4 regions of the Streptomyces sp. NPDC018610 genome follow, and region 2 is predicted to be linked to each of the others. Evidence: riboswitches for the same ligand, from Rfam matches in the RefSeq annotation. Region 2 holds a riboswitch; each other region holds the start of a gene.
The links. A riboswitch is a leader RNA that binds a small molecule or an ion and turns the genes downstream of it on or off. The one in region 2 is predicted to bind cyclic di-AMP.

Region 1 (3,200 bases), on a different contig from region 2:
GGCGGCGGAGCGCTCCTTGCCCTCGAAGAGGTACTTGCCGTCCTTGTAGAACTCGGAGGCGGCGACGTCGAGCGCGAGGGCGATCTGCTCGCCCGGGGTGTAGCCGGCTTCCTTGACGGCCTCGAGGATGAGGTCGAGGGCCTCGCGGTTGGAGCCGAGGTTCGGGGCGAAGCCGCCCTCGTCGCCGAGGCCGGTGGACAGGCCCTTGGTCTTCAGGACCTTCTTCAGGGTGTGGTAGACCTCGGCGCCCCAGCGCAGGGCCTCGGAGAAGGACTCCGCGCCGATCGGGGCGATCATGAACTCCTGGATGTCCACGTTGGAGTCGGCGTGCGAGCCGCCGTTCAGGATGTTCATCATCGGCACCGGGAGCAGGTGCGCGTTGGGGCCGCCCAGGTAGCGGAAGAGCGGCAGGTCGCTGGCCTCGGAGGCGGCGTGCGCGACGGCGAGCGAGACGCCGAGGATGGCGTTGGCGCCCAGCGAGCCCTTGTTGTCGGTGGCGTCCAGGTCGAACATGGCCTGGTCGATGAGGCGCTGCTCGGTGGCGTCGTAGCCGACCAGCTCCGGGCCGATCTGCTCGATCACGGCGAGGACGGCCTTCTCGACGCCCTTGCCCTGGTAGCGGTTCGGGTCACCGTCGCGCAGTTCGATGGCCTCGAAGGCGCCGGTGGAGGCGCCGGACGGAACGGCGGCACGACCCGTGCTGCCGTCGTCGAGGCCGACCTCGACCTCGACCGTGGGGTTGCCTCGGGAGTCCAGGATTTCCCGGGCTACGACGACGTCGATGGACGGCACGAGCATCTCCTTCTTGGATGTGACGCTTGAAGTGCGGGGCGTGTGAGCCTTGCGACTAGAGCCTAACCGTCCCGGGGCGCCGACCGGCCGACCGACCGTCCCGTGGACAGGGTGACGGTACACATTGTTCCCGCTCGGAACAAAGGGGCCGGTGACGGGACCGCGAACGGCGGGCGAAGAAAGGCCCCTCGGGGACGGGGAGCGAAGGCGGAGCGGAAAAAGCCCCGCCCCGGCGCGTACGGGGGGAACGCGCCGGGGCGGGGAGCCCGTGGGGACGGGGGAAAGGCCCTACGTGAGTGCCATGGTGGCGCTCACGCCTGAGCGGGGCCTGTGGCCGGGCTGCCGGTGAGCTGTCACTTCAGGTGCAGCTGCTGGCCCGGGTAGATGAGGTCGGCGTCGTCGACGATGTCCTTGTTCAGCTGGAACAGCTTCTCCCAGCCACCCTGGACGTGGTGCGCGGCGGCGATGGTGCTGAGGGTGTCGCCGGTGACCACCTTGTACTCGCCGTCGCCCTTCTCGACCTTCTTGCCGGTCGGGGTGGTGACGGTCTTCTTCGGGGCCGGACGCGTCGCCGAGCGGTTGGCGCTCTGCTGCTCGGTGGAGCGGTTGACGGTGCCGCTCTTGGAGCTGCTGCTCGACGAGGACGACGAGGAGGAGGACGAGGACGACGACGAGGAGGAGCTCGTGCCGCCGGTGTACGCGGCGCCGGACAGGCCCTTGCCGCAGACCGGCCAGGCGCCCTTGCCCTGGCCCGCGAGGACCTTCTCGGCGACGGCGATCTGCTGCGACTTGCCCGCCAGGTCGGCGCGCGAGGCGTAGGCGGTGCCGCCGTACGCGGCCCAGGTGGAGTTGGTGAACTGCAGGCCGCCGTAGAAGCCGTTGCCGGTGTTGATCGACCAGTTGCCGCCGGACTCGCACTGGGCGACCGCGTCCCACTCGGAGGCGGTGGCGGCGGAGGCGTTGCCCGCGGCCATCAGCGGGGCGGCCACGGCGGCGCCGGTGACACCGGCGAGCGCGATGGCGCGGGTGGCCTTGGAGGGACGACGGTGCTTGCCCTTGCTGGAAAACAGCATGGATGGATCCCCTCACCGACGCCTGCGAGGTGAGCTGTCGGGTTCGGGCCGGTTGAGTTGCCCGGCCGTGCCCTCGATGAGGCACGGCTTCACCCCCAGCCGCTCCGGTCTGCTGCCCGGCGCGGCGACTTACCTTGGGTCCCCCGCTCCTGCCTGCGGCGCATGACGCGACGACTGTTCCCGTACGGCCGCTGGCAGGATTCGGCGTTGCGGCAGCCGGGGCTCGCGGTGACGAGCGGTCATGACCGTAGACACGCGATCGAGCGAATTTCAAAGACGATCAGGGCTTCTGAGACTCATCCCACACTTTCACCGAAAGGGACATTCAGTGCGAAGTGTGACGCGAACTCGCCCTACTTCTGGGCGTTTTCGGTAGGGACATCCAGGCTCTGACCGGCGACGATGCGGTCCGGGTCGGAGCCGATCGCGCTCTTGTTGGCGGCGTACAGCGCGTGCCATCCGCCGTCCACGTCAAGGGAGTCGGCGATGGAGGCCAGGGAGTCGCCGGAACGGACGACGTAGGAGCCGCCGACCGTGTCGGTCGTGACGCCGTCGGCCCGGGAGGCGTGCTTGCCGCCCGCGACGGTCGCGGGGACGCCGGCGGGGTCCTCGGCGGCGCTGCCGCCGCGGTGCCGGCCGCCGCCCAGCGCCCCGGTGTCGACGAGGGCCGAAGAGCCGACGGCCTGACGGGAGTTGTCCGCGTAGCCCGAGTCGCCGTAGCCGCCGGCATCCGTCGAGGGCGACGCGCCCGGAGCGCCGGCGCCGGGGGATGTGTCGGACTTGGCCGAGTCGTCCTTCTTGGTGGACGAAGAGGGGGAATCCGAGTGCTTCGTGGTGGATTCGTCCGACGAGCCCGCCGCGTGCTTCGCGTCGGAGGGCGTGCCGGACGCGCCGTCCTGGTCGGCCGAAGAACCGGACGAACCGGTCGACTTGCCCGAACCCTGTGACGAGTCGGACGGGCCGGGGTCACCGGCGTCGGCCGAACGGGAGGTTCCGGTCGAACTGGACGAACCCGTCGAACCGGTCGACTTGCCGGCGTCCGTCCCGCCGCTCTCCGGGGCGGTGGAGGAGTCCTGCGAGCCGCCCACGCCCGTGTCGACGTCCGCGGCGCCGGAGTCCTTGGTGAGCCCGGCGAGCAGCGCGCAGGTGGGCCAGACGCCCGGGCCCCGGTCGGCGAGGATCTTCTCGGCCACGGCTATCTGCTGGGACCGGCTGGCCTGGTCGGCGCTGGCGGCGTACGAGAGGCCCCCGTACTTCTCCCAGTCGTCCTGGGTCAGCAGCAGGCCGCCGTAGTAGCCGTTGCCGTTGTCGGCGCTCCAGGAGCCGCCGGTCTCG
Region 2 (3,200 bases):
AGTTGGGGGAGGACGGCCGGGGCGGCGGAGCGTGCCGGCGCCGTCCGGTTCCCGTGGTTCCCGCCGTGCGAGGGGTCCGTATTCTCTGATCATGGCCGCTCCCGTTCCCCCCGCATATGCCCTCATCGCCACTGACCTGGACGGGACGCTGCTGCGCGGCGACGACACCGTGTCCGACCGGTCCCGTGCCGCGCTCGCGCGGGCGGCCGCGGCCGGCGCCCGACACCTCGTGGTGACCGGACGGCCGGCGCCGAGGGTGCGGTCACTGCTGGCGGTCCTGGGCGCCACCGGACTCGCCGTGTGCGGCCAGGGCGCGCAGCTCTACGACGCCGGGACGGACCGGCTGCTGTGGTCGGTCACCCTGGACCGGGAGACCGCCGAGACCGCGCTCGGCAAGATCGAGGCCGAGGTGGGCGAGGTGTACGCCGCGGTCGACCAGGACGGCGTGGACGGGCTCACGCTCATCGAGCCGGGGTACCGCATGCCGCACCCCACCCTGCCCGCCGTGCGGGTCGGACGGCGCGAGGAGTTGTGGCGCGCGCCCATCAGCAAGGTGCTGCTGCGCCACCCGCACCTCGGCGACGACGAGCTCGCGGCGGCGGCCCGCGGCGTGGTCGGCTCCCTGGCGACGGTCACGATGTCGGGCCCGGGCACCGTCGAGCTCCAGCCGTGCGGCATCACCAAGGCGACCGGGCTGGCGCTGGCCGCCGAACACCTGGGGCTCGGGCGGGAGAGCGCCCTCGCCTTCGGCGACATGCCGAACGACATCCCGATGTTTCGGTGGGCGGCCCGGGGCGTCGCCATGGCCAATGCCCACCCCGAACTCAAGGCGGTGGCCGACGAGGTCACCACGTCGAACGAGGACGACGGCATCGCCGTCGTCCTCGATCGGTTGTTCGCCTAGGCGGGCCGGGCGCGGCCGGTGCGGTCCGGCCGTGCCCGGCCCGTCCAGGTCCGTGTTGGTGCTTCGTCCCGCCGGGCCCGGCGTCGTCTCCGTCAGGCAGATTCCCGTCAGGTCCGGCGGGCCGTCCCTCAGTACGCGCTGTAGACGTTGTCGATCGAGCCGTACCGCGCCGCCGCGTAGTTGCAGGCGGCCGTGATGTTCGCGACCGGGTCGTAGATGTCGAACGACGTGCCGGCCACGTGGTACGTGTTGAACGTCGGCTGGATGACCTGCAGCAGGCCCTTGGACGGGATGCCCTTGGCGGCGTTGGAGTCCCAGAGGTTGATGGCCATCGGGTTGCCGGACGACTCCCGCATGATGTTGCGGTGGATGCCGTTGTAGGAGCCCGGGATGCCCTTCTCGGCCATGATCGCGAGGGACTCCCGGATCCAGCCGTCGAGGTTGTTCGGGTAGGAGACCGAGCTCACGGCCGTGGTGGTGGCCGGGGCCGCGGAGGCGCTGGTGGCGCCGATGAGCGGGACGGCGAGAACGGCGGCGCCCGTGCCGCTGACGGCGAGGGTGCGGAGGATGCGGGCGGTGCGGGAACGACGCTGACCGTTTGCGGACATGCGGGACTTCCTCTCCGTCGCCTGCGAGGTGAGCTGTCGGGTTCGGGCGGGGAGGTGCCCGGCCGCGCCCCGAAGGGCACGGCTTCACCCCGAGCCGTTCCGGCGTGGCGTACGACGTTGGACGACGTACGGCGCTCCGGCCCGGCGACTTACCTGGGTCCCCCGCTCCTGCCATGGGTGTCGGTTCGTTGGATTCGGGCGGCGGCAGGATTCGGCGTTCCGCCCGACGGCCCGGAACGTATGCGAGAGCACATGTCCAGAACAAGTACCGAAACCACACCTCGCCCTAATTGACCTTGGTCTGGGGTGTTTGGGATGCTTGATCCTTTGCGATCGCCAACACTCAACTGGCTTACGGGACACGGTGAAGCGGTGAGGTCCGGTGCGTGTGGGCCCGACGGTCCGCCGTGACCCAACTCACGGTTTGTTTAGCTGCGGAGCATTTACGGCTAAGCGGAATTGGGATGCCAATACGGTTAAATCGGGCCATGGAGGGAGTTGGTGTGATGGTCGTCACGTCGAGTGACGTCTTGGCCCTGGCGCACGTGTGTACCTGTGAGCGTGTGTGCGAGTGAGGGCGGCCACGGGGAAGAGGAGTGAGTCGATAAATATCTGTTCATACGTGGCGATCGCATGCATATCGGGCGTGACCGATACCGCCTGGCCTGTATCGGTGGGCGCTAGCGGTGATCGAAACCTGACCGGATACGCTGACTTGAGTGATGGCAGCGACCTATCGACAAACCGTGTAATCGCCAGCAGACACCAGCAGACAGGAGACCCCTCGTGACCGTCGTCGGGCCGTTCGGGCTGAGCGTGCGGGACCAGGCTGTCGAAGCCGATGTCCAGGCCGGGTTGGCGGCTGTCGAGGAAGGGTTGCTCGAAGCCACCAAGAGCGAGGTCCCCTTCATCACGGAGGCCGCGCAACACCTCGTCAAGGCGGGCGGGAAGCGGTTCAGGCCCCTGCTCGTGATGCTCGCGGCGCAGTTCGGCGACCCGTACGCGCCGGGGGTCGTGCCGTCGGCCGTGGTCGTGGAGCTGACCCACCTGGCCACGCTCTACCACGACGACGTGATGGACGAGGCCGCGGTGCGCCGCGGCGTGGCCAGCGCGAACACCCGCTGGGGCAACTCGGTCGCGGTCCTGACCGGCGACTTCCTGTTCGCCCGGGCCTCCCAGATCCTCGCCGACCTCGGGCCGGAGGCGGTCCGCGTCCAGGCGCTGGCGTTCGAGCGGCTGGTCACAGGGCAGATCCTGGAGACCGCGGGCCCGCAGGACGGCCGGGACCCGGTCGACCACTACCTGGACGTGCTGGGCGGCAAGACCGGATCGCTCGTCGCCGTCTCCTGCCGGTTCGGCGCGATGATGTCCGGGGCCGACGAGACGGTCGTGGACGTGCTGACGCAGTACGGCGAGCGGCTGGGCGTCGCCTTCCAGCTCGCAGACGACGTGCTGGACATCGCCTCCGACGCGCACGAGTCCGGCAAGACGCCCGGCACCGATCTGCGCGAGGGCGTCGCGACCCTGCCCGTCCTGCGGCTGCGCGAGCGCGCGGCACGGCTCGGGCTGGCCGAGGACATCGCGCTGTGCGAGCTGCTGGAATCCGACCTCGGTGACGACGCCCGGCTCGCCGAGGCGCTGGCGGCGCTGCGGGCGCACCCGGCCCTGGAGCAGGCCCGCCGGGACAC
Region 3 (3,200 bases), on a different contig from region 2:
AACCACGTACATCCAGGCGATCTTGTGGCGCAGCCGGGTCAGCGTCGAGGTCAGCGCCGGGCTGTCGCAGGCCTGGGCGAGCGTCTCGTGGAACCAGCCCCCCAGCGCGCGCAGTTCCTCGCCCAGGCCGCTCCCGGCCCGCTCCTGCCCCAGCCTGACCAGGCCGCGCAGCACCTTGAGGTGGGCCTGGGTGCGCCGCTCGGCGGCACGGGCGGCGCACAGCGGCTCCAGCAGGGCGCGCATCTCCAGCAGGTCGGCGGCCTCCTGCCCGGTCCACTCCGCGACGCACGCGCCCGCGTGCCGCCGCGTCACCACGAAGCCCTCCGCCTCCAGGGTGCGCAGCGCCTCGCGCACGGGGACGCGCGAGACGCCGTAGCGGCGGGCGAGGACTTCCTCGGTGAGCCGGCTGCCGCGCTCATGGACACCGGCGACGATGTCGTCCCGGATCGCCGTGCACACCGAGTGCGCCGGAACACGCATTCCCGACCTCCGCGTGGGTCCCGCCGAAATTCCCGTACCGGGCCACCGCCCCGGACGCCCGTTCCGTGACTCTATGACAATTCGCCGGGATTTCCGACGGCGGTCCGGGATCCATGGACAATTTTTGGACAGGAAAATACCCGAGGCGCCGAGAAACGCCGAAAGCCCCGGCTCGGGGCCGGGGCTCTGCGGGGTTCTGGTGTTCCGTGTTCCGTGGGCTTTCGACGGCCTCGGGACGTGCCCGTCAGACGTTCGACGGCCTCGGGACGTGCCCGTCAGACGTTCACGCCGTGCCCGCGGAGGTAGGCCACCGGGTCGATGTCGGAGCCGTAGTCCGGGCTGGTGCGCGCCTCGAAGTGGAGGTGCGGCCCGGTGACGTTGCCCGTCGCGCCGGACAGGGCGATCTGCTGCCCGGCGACGACCTGCTGGCCCACCGAGACGCCGATGGACGACAGGTGGCCGTACTGCGTGTACGTGCCGTCGGCCATCCGGATCACGATCTGGTTGCCGTACGCCCCGCCCCAGCCGGTCTCCACGACGGTTCCGACGCCGACCGCGTGCACGGTGGTGCCGCTCATGGCGTGGAAGTCGATGCCGGTGTGGGAGCCGGAGGACCACAGGGAGCCGCCGGTCTTGTAGCCGGTGGAGACGTAGGAGCCGGAGATCGGCGGCACGAAGGTGTTGAGGCGCTTGCGCTCGGCCTCGCGGGCGGCGCGCTCCTTGGCCTCGCGTTCTTTCTTCGCCCGTTCCGCGGCCCGCTTGCGGGCGGCCTCCTCGGCCTGCTTCTGCTGCGCCGCGTGGTGCTGGGCGGCGGCCTGGGCGTCGATCTTCGCGGCGACGGCGTCACCGAGGGTGATGACCGGGGTGAGACCGGTGTCCTCGGGAGAGGGGGTCTCGGCGGCGAGCGCCGGGGCGGCGGCGAGAGTGCTGATGACGCCGGTGGTGGTGAGGGCCGCCACGCCCGCGGCGCGGACGGTGGTGCGGTGCACGCGGCTGGGCCGGCGGTGCTTCCCGGTGGCGCGGGTGAACGCCATGCAGACGTGGGTCCTTTCCTTCCCTCTCGCCTACCGGGTTAGCTGACGGGTTCGGAGCAGGAAGGTCTCCTACGGGCCCCCTCGCGGTGCGCGCGGGCGTCCGATTCACCCCAGGGACTGACTGGGTCCCCGGCTCCCCTGGCTCGCGCCGTACGGGGACTCGGCGATGACTGTCCGGTGCCGCGGGTGCGGCGCACTGCCCGACGAACAGCCGGACCGACGCTAGACGGGGCTGCTTTCAATTCCCAAACGGATCCAGGTTTTTGTAGCGCAGGCCACAGGGCAGACGGGCAGCCTCTCCCGCAATTCGGACATGCCGGGGCCCTGGTGACGCTTCGGTCACCAGGGCCCCACGCGCGTGCGCGCCGCTGCCGCCCGGATGTGCGGCGGATGCCGCTACTCCGCGGCGACCACGGTGACCTGACCGATGCCCAGGGCCTCGACCGGCTCCTTGATCTGCGCCGCGTCGCCGACGAGCACGGTCACCAGACGGTCCACCGGGAAGGCGTTGACGACGGCCGCGGTGGCCTCCACCGTGCCGGTCGCCGCGAGCTGCTGATAGAGCGTCGCCTGGTAGTCGTCGGGCAGGTGCTGCTCGACCTGGTCGGCCAGGGTGCTCGCCACGGCCGCCGCCGTCTCGTACTTGAGCGGCGCCACGCCGACGAGGTTCTGCACGGCGACGTCCCGCTCGGCGTCGGTGAGGCCGCCGGCGGCGAGCTTGCGCAGCACCGTGAAGAGGTCCTCCAGGGCCGGGCCGGTGTTCGGCGTGTCGACCGAGCCGCTGATCGCGAGCATCGCGGCGCCCGACCCGTCGGGGGCCGAGCGCAGCACCTGGCCGAACGCCCGCACACCGTAGGTGTAACCCTTCTCCTCGCGCAGGACGCGGTCCAGGCGGGAGGTGAGGGTGCCGCCCAGGCAGTAGGTGCCGAGCACCTGCGCGGGCCACACCCGGTCGTGCCGGTCCGGGCCGATGCGGCCGATGAGCAGCTGGGTCTGGACGGCGCCGGGGCGGTCCACGATGACCACGCGGCCGCTGTCGTCGGCGGTGACGGGCGGCACGGGCCGCGGCTCGGCCGACGAGCCGGTCCAGGCGCCCAGGGTCTCGCCCAGCAGCTCGTCGAGGTCGATGCCGGTGAGATCGCCGACGACCACGGCGGTGGCCGTGGCGGGCCGCACATGCCGGTCGTAGAAGGCGCGCACGGCCGCCGCGTCGATGGAGCGGACGGTCTCCTCGGTGCCCTGGCGCGGGCGCGAGGCGCGCGCGGTGGCCGGGAACAGCTCCTTGGAGAGCTCCTTGGCGGCGCGGCGGGAGGGATTGGCCAGCTCGTGGGGGATCTCGTCGAGCCGGTTGCCCACCAGCCGCTCGACCTCGGAGTCGGCGAACGCGGGAGCCCTGAGGGCGTCGGCGAGCAGACCGAGCCCCTTGGCCAGGCGGGAGGCCGGGACCTCCAGGCTCAGCCGGACGCCGGGATGGTCGGCGTGCGCGTCGAGGGTGGCGCCCGCGCGCTCCAGCTCGGCGGCGAACTCCTCGGCGGAATGCTTGTCGGTGCCCTCGGAGAAGGCCCGCGCCATGATCGTGGCGACGCCGTCCAGGCCGTCCGGCTCGGCGTCCAGGGGCGCGTCCAGCAGCACCTCGACGGCGACGACCTGCTGGCCTGGGCGGTGGCAGCGCAGCACGGTGAGGCC
Region 4 (3,200 bases), on a different contig from region 2:
GCTGCTCCAGCTCCAGCTGGTCGACGAGGTGCAGCTCGTGCTCGCCCCGCTCTTCGTGGGCGACCCCGCGGCGCCGCGGCTGTTCGGCCCGGGGCGGTACCAGGGCGGGCGGCTGCGGCTGGTGGAGACCCGGGCGATCGAGGACGTGGTGCTCATGCGGTACGAACCCACCGCCCCCGGCACGGGGGGCCGGGCCGTGCCCGCGGACCGGCACTGGCTGCGGACCGCCTGCGAGCTGGCGCTGCTGTGCCCGCCCTCGGCGACCGCGTTCAGCGTGGGCGCGGTGGTGGTGGCCGCCGACGGCACCGAGCTCGCGCGGGGCCACTCGCGGGAGGGCGGCGACCCGGTCGTGCACGCGGAGGAGGCGGCGCTCGCCAAGATCGACCCGGCGGACCCGCGGCTCGCCCGGGCCACGGTGTACAGCAGCCTGGAGCCGTGCGCCCGACGCGCCTCCCGGCCGCGCCCGTGCGCCCGGCGGATTCTGGACGCGGGAGTGCGGCGGGTGGTCACCGCCTGGCGGGAGCCGGACACGTTCGTCGAGGCGGCGGACGGGGCCGGGATCCTGGCGGGCGGCGGCGCGCGGGTCGTCGTCCTGCCGGAGCTGGAGACGGCGGCCAAGGAGCCGAACCGGCACCTGGAGGCGGGGGCCAGGGAACCGGACCGGCACCTGGAGGCGGGGGCCCAGGAGTCGGACCGGCATCCGGAGGCGGGGCGCGAGTGAACTCGTGTGCAACCTGCCCCGAACATGGGATACACTGGTTTCACCGACGCGGGGTGGAGCAGCTCGGTAGCTCGCTGGGCTCATAACCCAGAGGTCGCAGGTTCAAATCCTGTCCCCGCTACTGAAGACTCAGGGCCGGAATCCGATCAACGGATTCCGGCCCTGAGTGTTTTCCCGCCCCCTGGTCGACGATCGACGGTCGTCGACCGGCGGCCGGCGCCAGTCCCTGATCGATGTCACGTCACGTGAGCGGCCGACCTCCGTCCGCATAACAACTGACACACCATCAGCCCTGGCTTCAGGGCGTCCCGGGCCGTCAGGAGCGGCCGACTGGCCTGATCCTTTGTCAACTCGCCCGAGTTTCCTCCGCGCCGGTCGATATGTCTTGGCCAAAAAGGTTTAATGATCAAGCCATACGGCTTGGAATCAAACGCTCGCGTCTATTAACGTTCGATAACGCAGCGCGGTCGTCCCAGCCGTCACAGAGGCGGCTCCGTGCGCGCACGCGCCGAATCCCGCGAGGGAACCGGGGAACCACCAACTTGGGGTGAATCGCACGTCGTCCGCCGTGTCGCCACGGCCGGTTGACGCGCGTAGGAGACCTTCCCGTTCCGAACCCGTCAGCTAACCCGGTAGGCGACGCGGAAGGAAAGGAGCACGCCCGCGTGGCGTCCAACCGGCCTGCCTCTGAAGCCCCGTTCATGCCGAGCCAGCGCACCGAGTCCTTCGGCTACGGCGAGCGGCGCACCGACGAGGGCCCCTGGGAGGAGTGGAACCCCACCGAGGATTCCGTCCGTCCCGTACGCGGCCGGCATCGCGTCGCCAAGCAGCGCGGCGGCGGACTCGCGCGCAGCTCCACCGTGCTCGGCGTCGGCGTGATCGCCGCGGTCGGCGCGGGCGGCATGGCCAGTGCCAACACCGGCAAGCCGCCGGTCTCCATCTCGCTGCCCGACCTGCCCTCCGTGGAGCACCTGCCCTCCGTCGGCTCGCTCTTCGACGACTCGGCCCAGGAGACCCACCAGGGCTCGGCGACCGCGCTCAGCGACGTCGCCACGGCCGCCCCCGAGGCGGTGCACGACACCGCCGACGCGGGCGAGGCGCTGCGCAACCGCATCATGGCCCAGGCCGAGCAGCAGCAGTCCCAGGTCGAGGCGAAGGCCCGGGCCGCCACCGAGGCCGCCGCCGTGAAGAAGGCGCAGGCGGACGCCGCCGAGGCGAAGAAGGAGGCCGAGGCCAAGGCCGCCGCCGCGAAGAAGAAGGCGGACGAGGAGGCCAAGAAGAAGGCCGAGGAGGCGCGACTGGCCGAGCTGGCCAAGCAGTACACGCTGCCGACCTCCTCCTACACGATCACCTCCACCTTCGGCCAGGCCGGTTCCATGTGGTCCTCCGGCTACCACACGGGCCTCGACTTCGCCGCGCCCACCGGCACCCTGATCAAGGCGATCCACAGCGGCACCATCACGGAGGCCGGCTGGGCCGGCGCCTACGGCTATCGCACGATCCTCACCCTCGACGACGGCACCGAGCTGTGGTTCTGCCACCAGTCGTCGATCAGCGTCTCGGCCGGCCAGAAGGTCAGCACCGGAGAGGTCATAGGCCGGGTCGGCGCCACCGGCAACGTCACCGGGCCCCACCTGCACCTGGAGGTGCACCCGGACGGGCAGCCCACCGGCATCGACCCGATGGCGTGGCTGAACGGCAAGGGCCTCACCCCCTGACCCGCCTCCGCGCCGCGGCCTCGCCGTCCGCTCCTGACCCGTCCGCGCCGCGCCCGGCCGGCCCCCCTGGCCCGTCTCCGCGCCGCGGCCCGGCCGACCCGCCCCTGGCCGGCGCCCGTGCGACGGCCTCGCCCGCCCGTGTTTGCGTGATCTTTGCGCCCTGATCCGGCGGGGCACGGAATGGCCCGCTCGCGCGTGACCGTTGATGTCCTACATGACTTCTCTCCGCAAGCTCGGCCAGTCCGATCTCGAGGTCTTCCCGCTCGCCCTGGGCGGCAACGTCTTCGGCTGGACCGCCGACCAGCAGCAGTCCTTCGCCGTCCTCGACGCGTACGCGGAGGCCGGCGGCAACTTCGTCGACACCGCCGACTCCTACTCCGCGTGGATCGAGGGCAACCACGGCGGCGAGTCCGAGACGATCATCGGCCGGTGGATCGCGGAGCGCGGCAACCGCTCCGACGTCGTGATCGCCACCAAGGTCAGCCAGCACCCCGACTACCAGGGGCTGTCCGCCGCCAACATCAAGGCGGCGGCCGACGCCTCCCTCGAGCGTCTGGGCACCGACCACATCGACCTGTACTACACCCACTTCGACAAGCCGGAGGTGCCCGTCGAGGAGATCATCGGCGCGCTCGACGAGCTGGTGAAGGCGGGCAAGGTGCGGCACATCGCCGCCTCCAACATCTCCGCCGAGCGCCTGAAGGCGTCCCTGGAGTTCTCCGAGCGCGAGGGCCTGGCCCGGTACGTGGCGCTGCAGCCGC

Region 1: another riboswitch for cyclic di-AMP. It lies ahead of ACH5A8_RS18200 (transglycosylase family protein); the one in region 2 lies ahead of ACH5A8_RS20045 (transglycosylase SLT domain-containing protein).
Region 3: another riboswitch for cyclic di-AMP. It lies ahead of ACH5A8_RS09070 (M23 family metallopeptidase); the one in region 2 lies ahead of ACH5A8_RS20045 (transglycosylase SLT domain-containing protein).
Region 4: another riboswitch for cyclic di-AMP. It lies ahead of ACH5A8_RS33650 (M23 family metallopeptidase); the one in region 2 lies ahead of ACH5A8_RS20045 (transglycosylase SLT domain-containing protein).

The regions. Positions count from the first base shown of each region.
Region 1 is NZ_JBISAL010000006.1:388,661-391,860, reverse strand. It holds gene eno (phosphopyruvate hydratase) at 1-798, opposite strand, end outside; gene ACH5A8_RS18200 (transglycosylase family protein) at 1,146-1,865, opposite strand; cyclic di-AMP (ydaO/yuaA leader) riboswitch at 1,870-2,036, opposite strand; gene ACH5A8_RS18195 (transglycosylase family protein) at 2,219-3,200, opposite strand, start outside.
Region 2 is NZ_JBISAL010000007.1:312,692-315,891, reverse strand. It holds gene ACH5A8_RS20050 (HAD family hydrolase) at 92-904, shown strand; gene ACH5A8_RS20045 (transglycosylase SLT domain-containing protein) at 1,033-1,512, opposite strand; cyclic di-AMP (ydaO/yuaA leader) riboswitch at 1,518-1,708, opposite strand; gene ACH5A8_RS20040 (polyprenyl synthetase family protein) at 2,299-3,200, shown strand, end outside.
Region 3 is NZ_JBISAL010000002.1:866,582-869,781, forward strand. It holds gene ACH5A8_RS09065 (GntR family transcriptional regulator) at 1-480, opposite strand, end outside; gene ACH5A8_RS09070 (M23 family metallopeptidase) at 756-1,514, opposite strand; cyclic di-AMP (ydaO/yuaA leader) riboswitch at 1,527-1,690, opposite strand; gene ACH5A8_RS09075 (M16 family metallopeptidase) at 1,911-3,200, opposite strand, start outside.
Region 4 is NZ_JBISAL010000019.1:16,142-19,341, reverse strand. It holds gene ACH5A8_RS33660 (dihydrofolate reductase family protein) at 1-721, shown strand, start outside; tRNA gene ACH5A8_RS33655 (tRNA-Met) at 769-842, shown strand; cyclic di-AMP (ydaO/yuaA leader) riboswitch at 1,218-1,375, shown strand; gene ACH5A8_RS33650 (M23 family metallopeptidase) at 1,387-2,439, shown strand; gene ACH5A8_RS33645 (aldo/keto reductase) at 2,654-3,200, shown strand, end outside.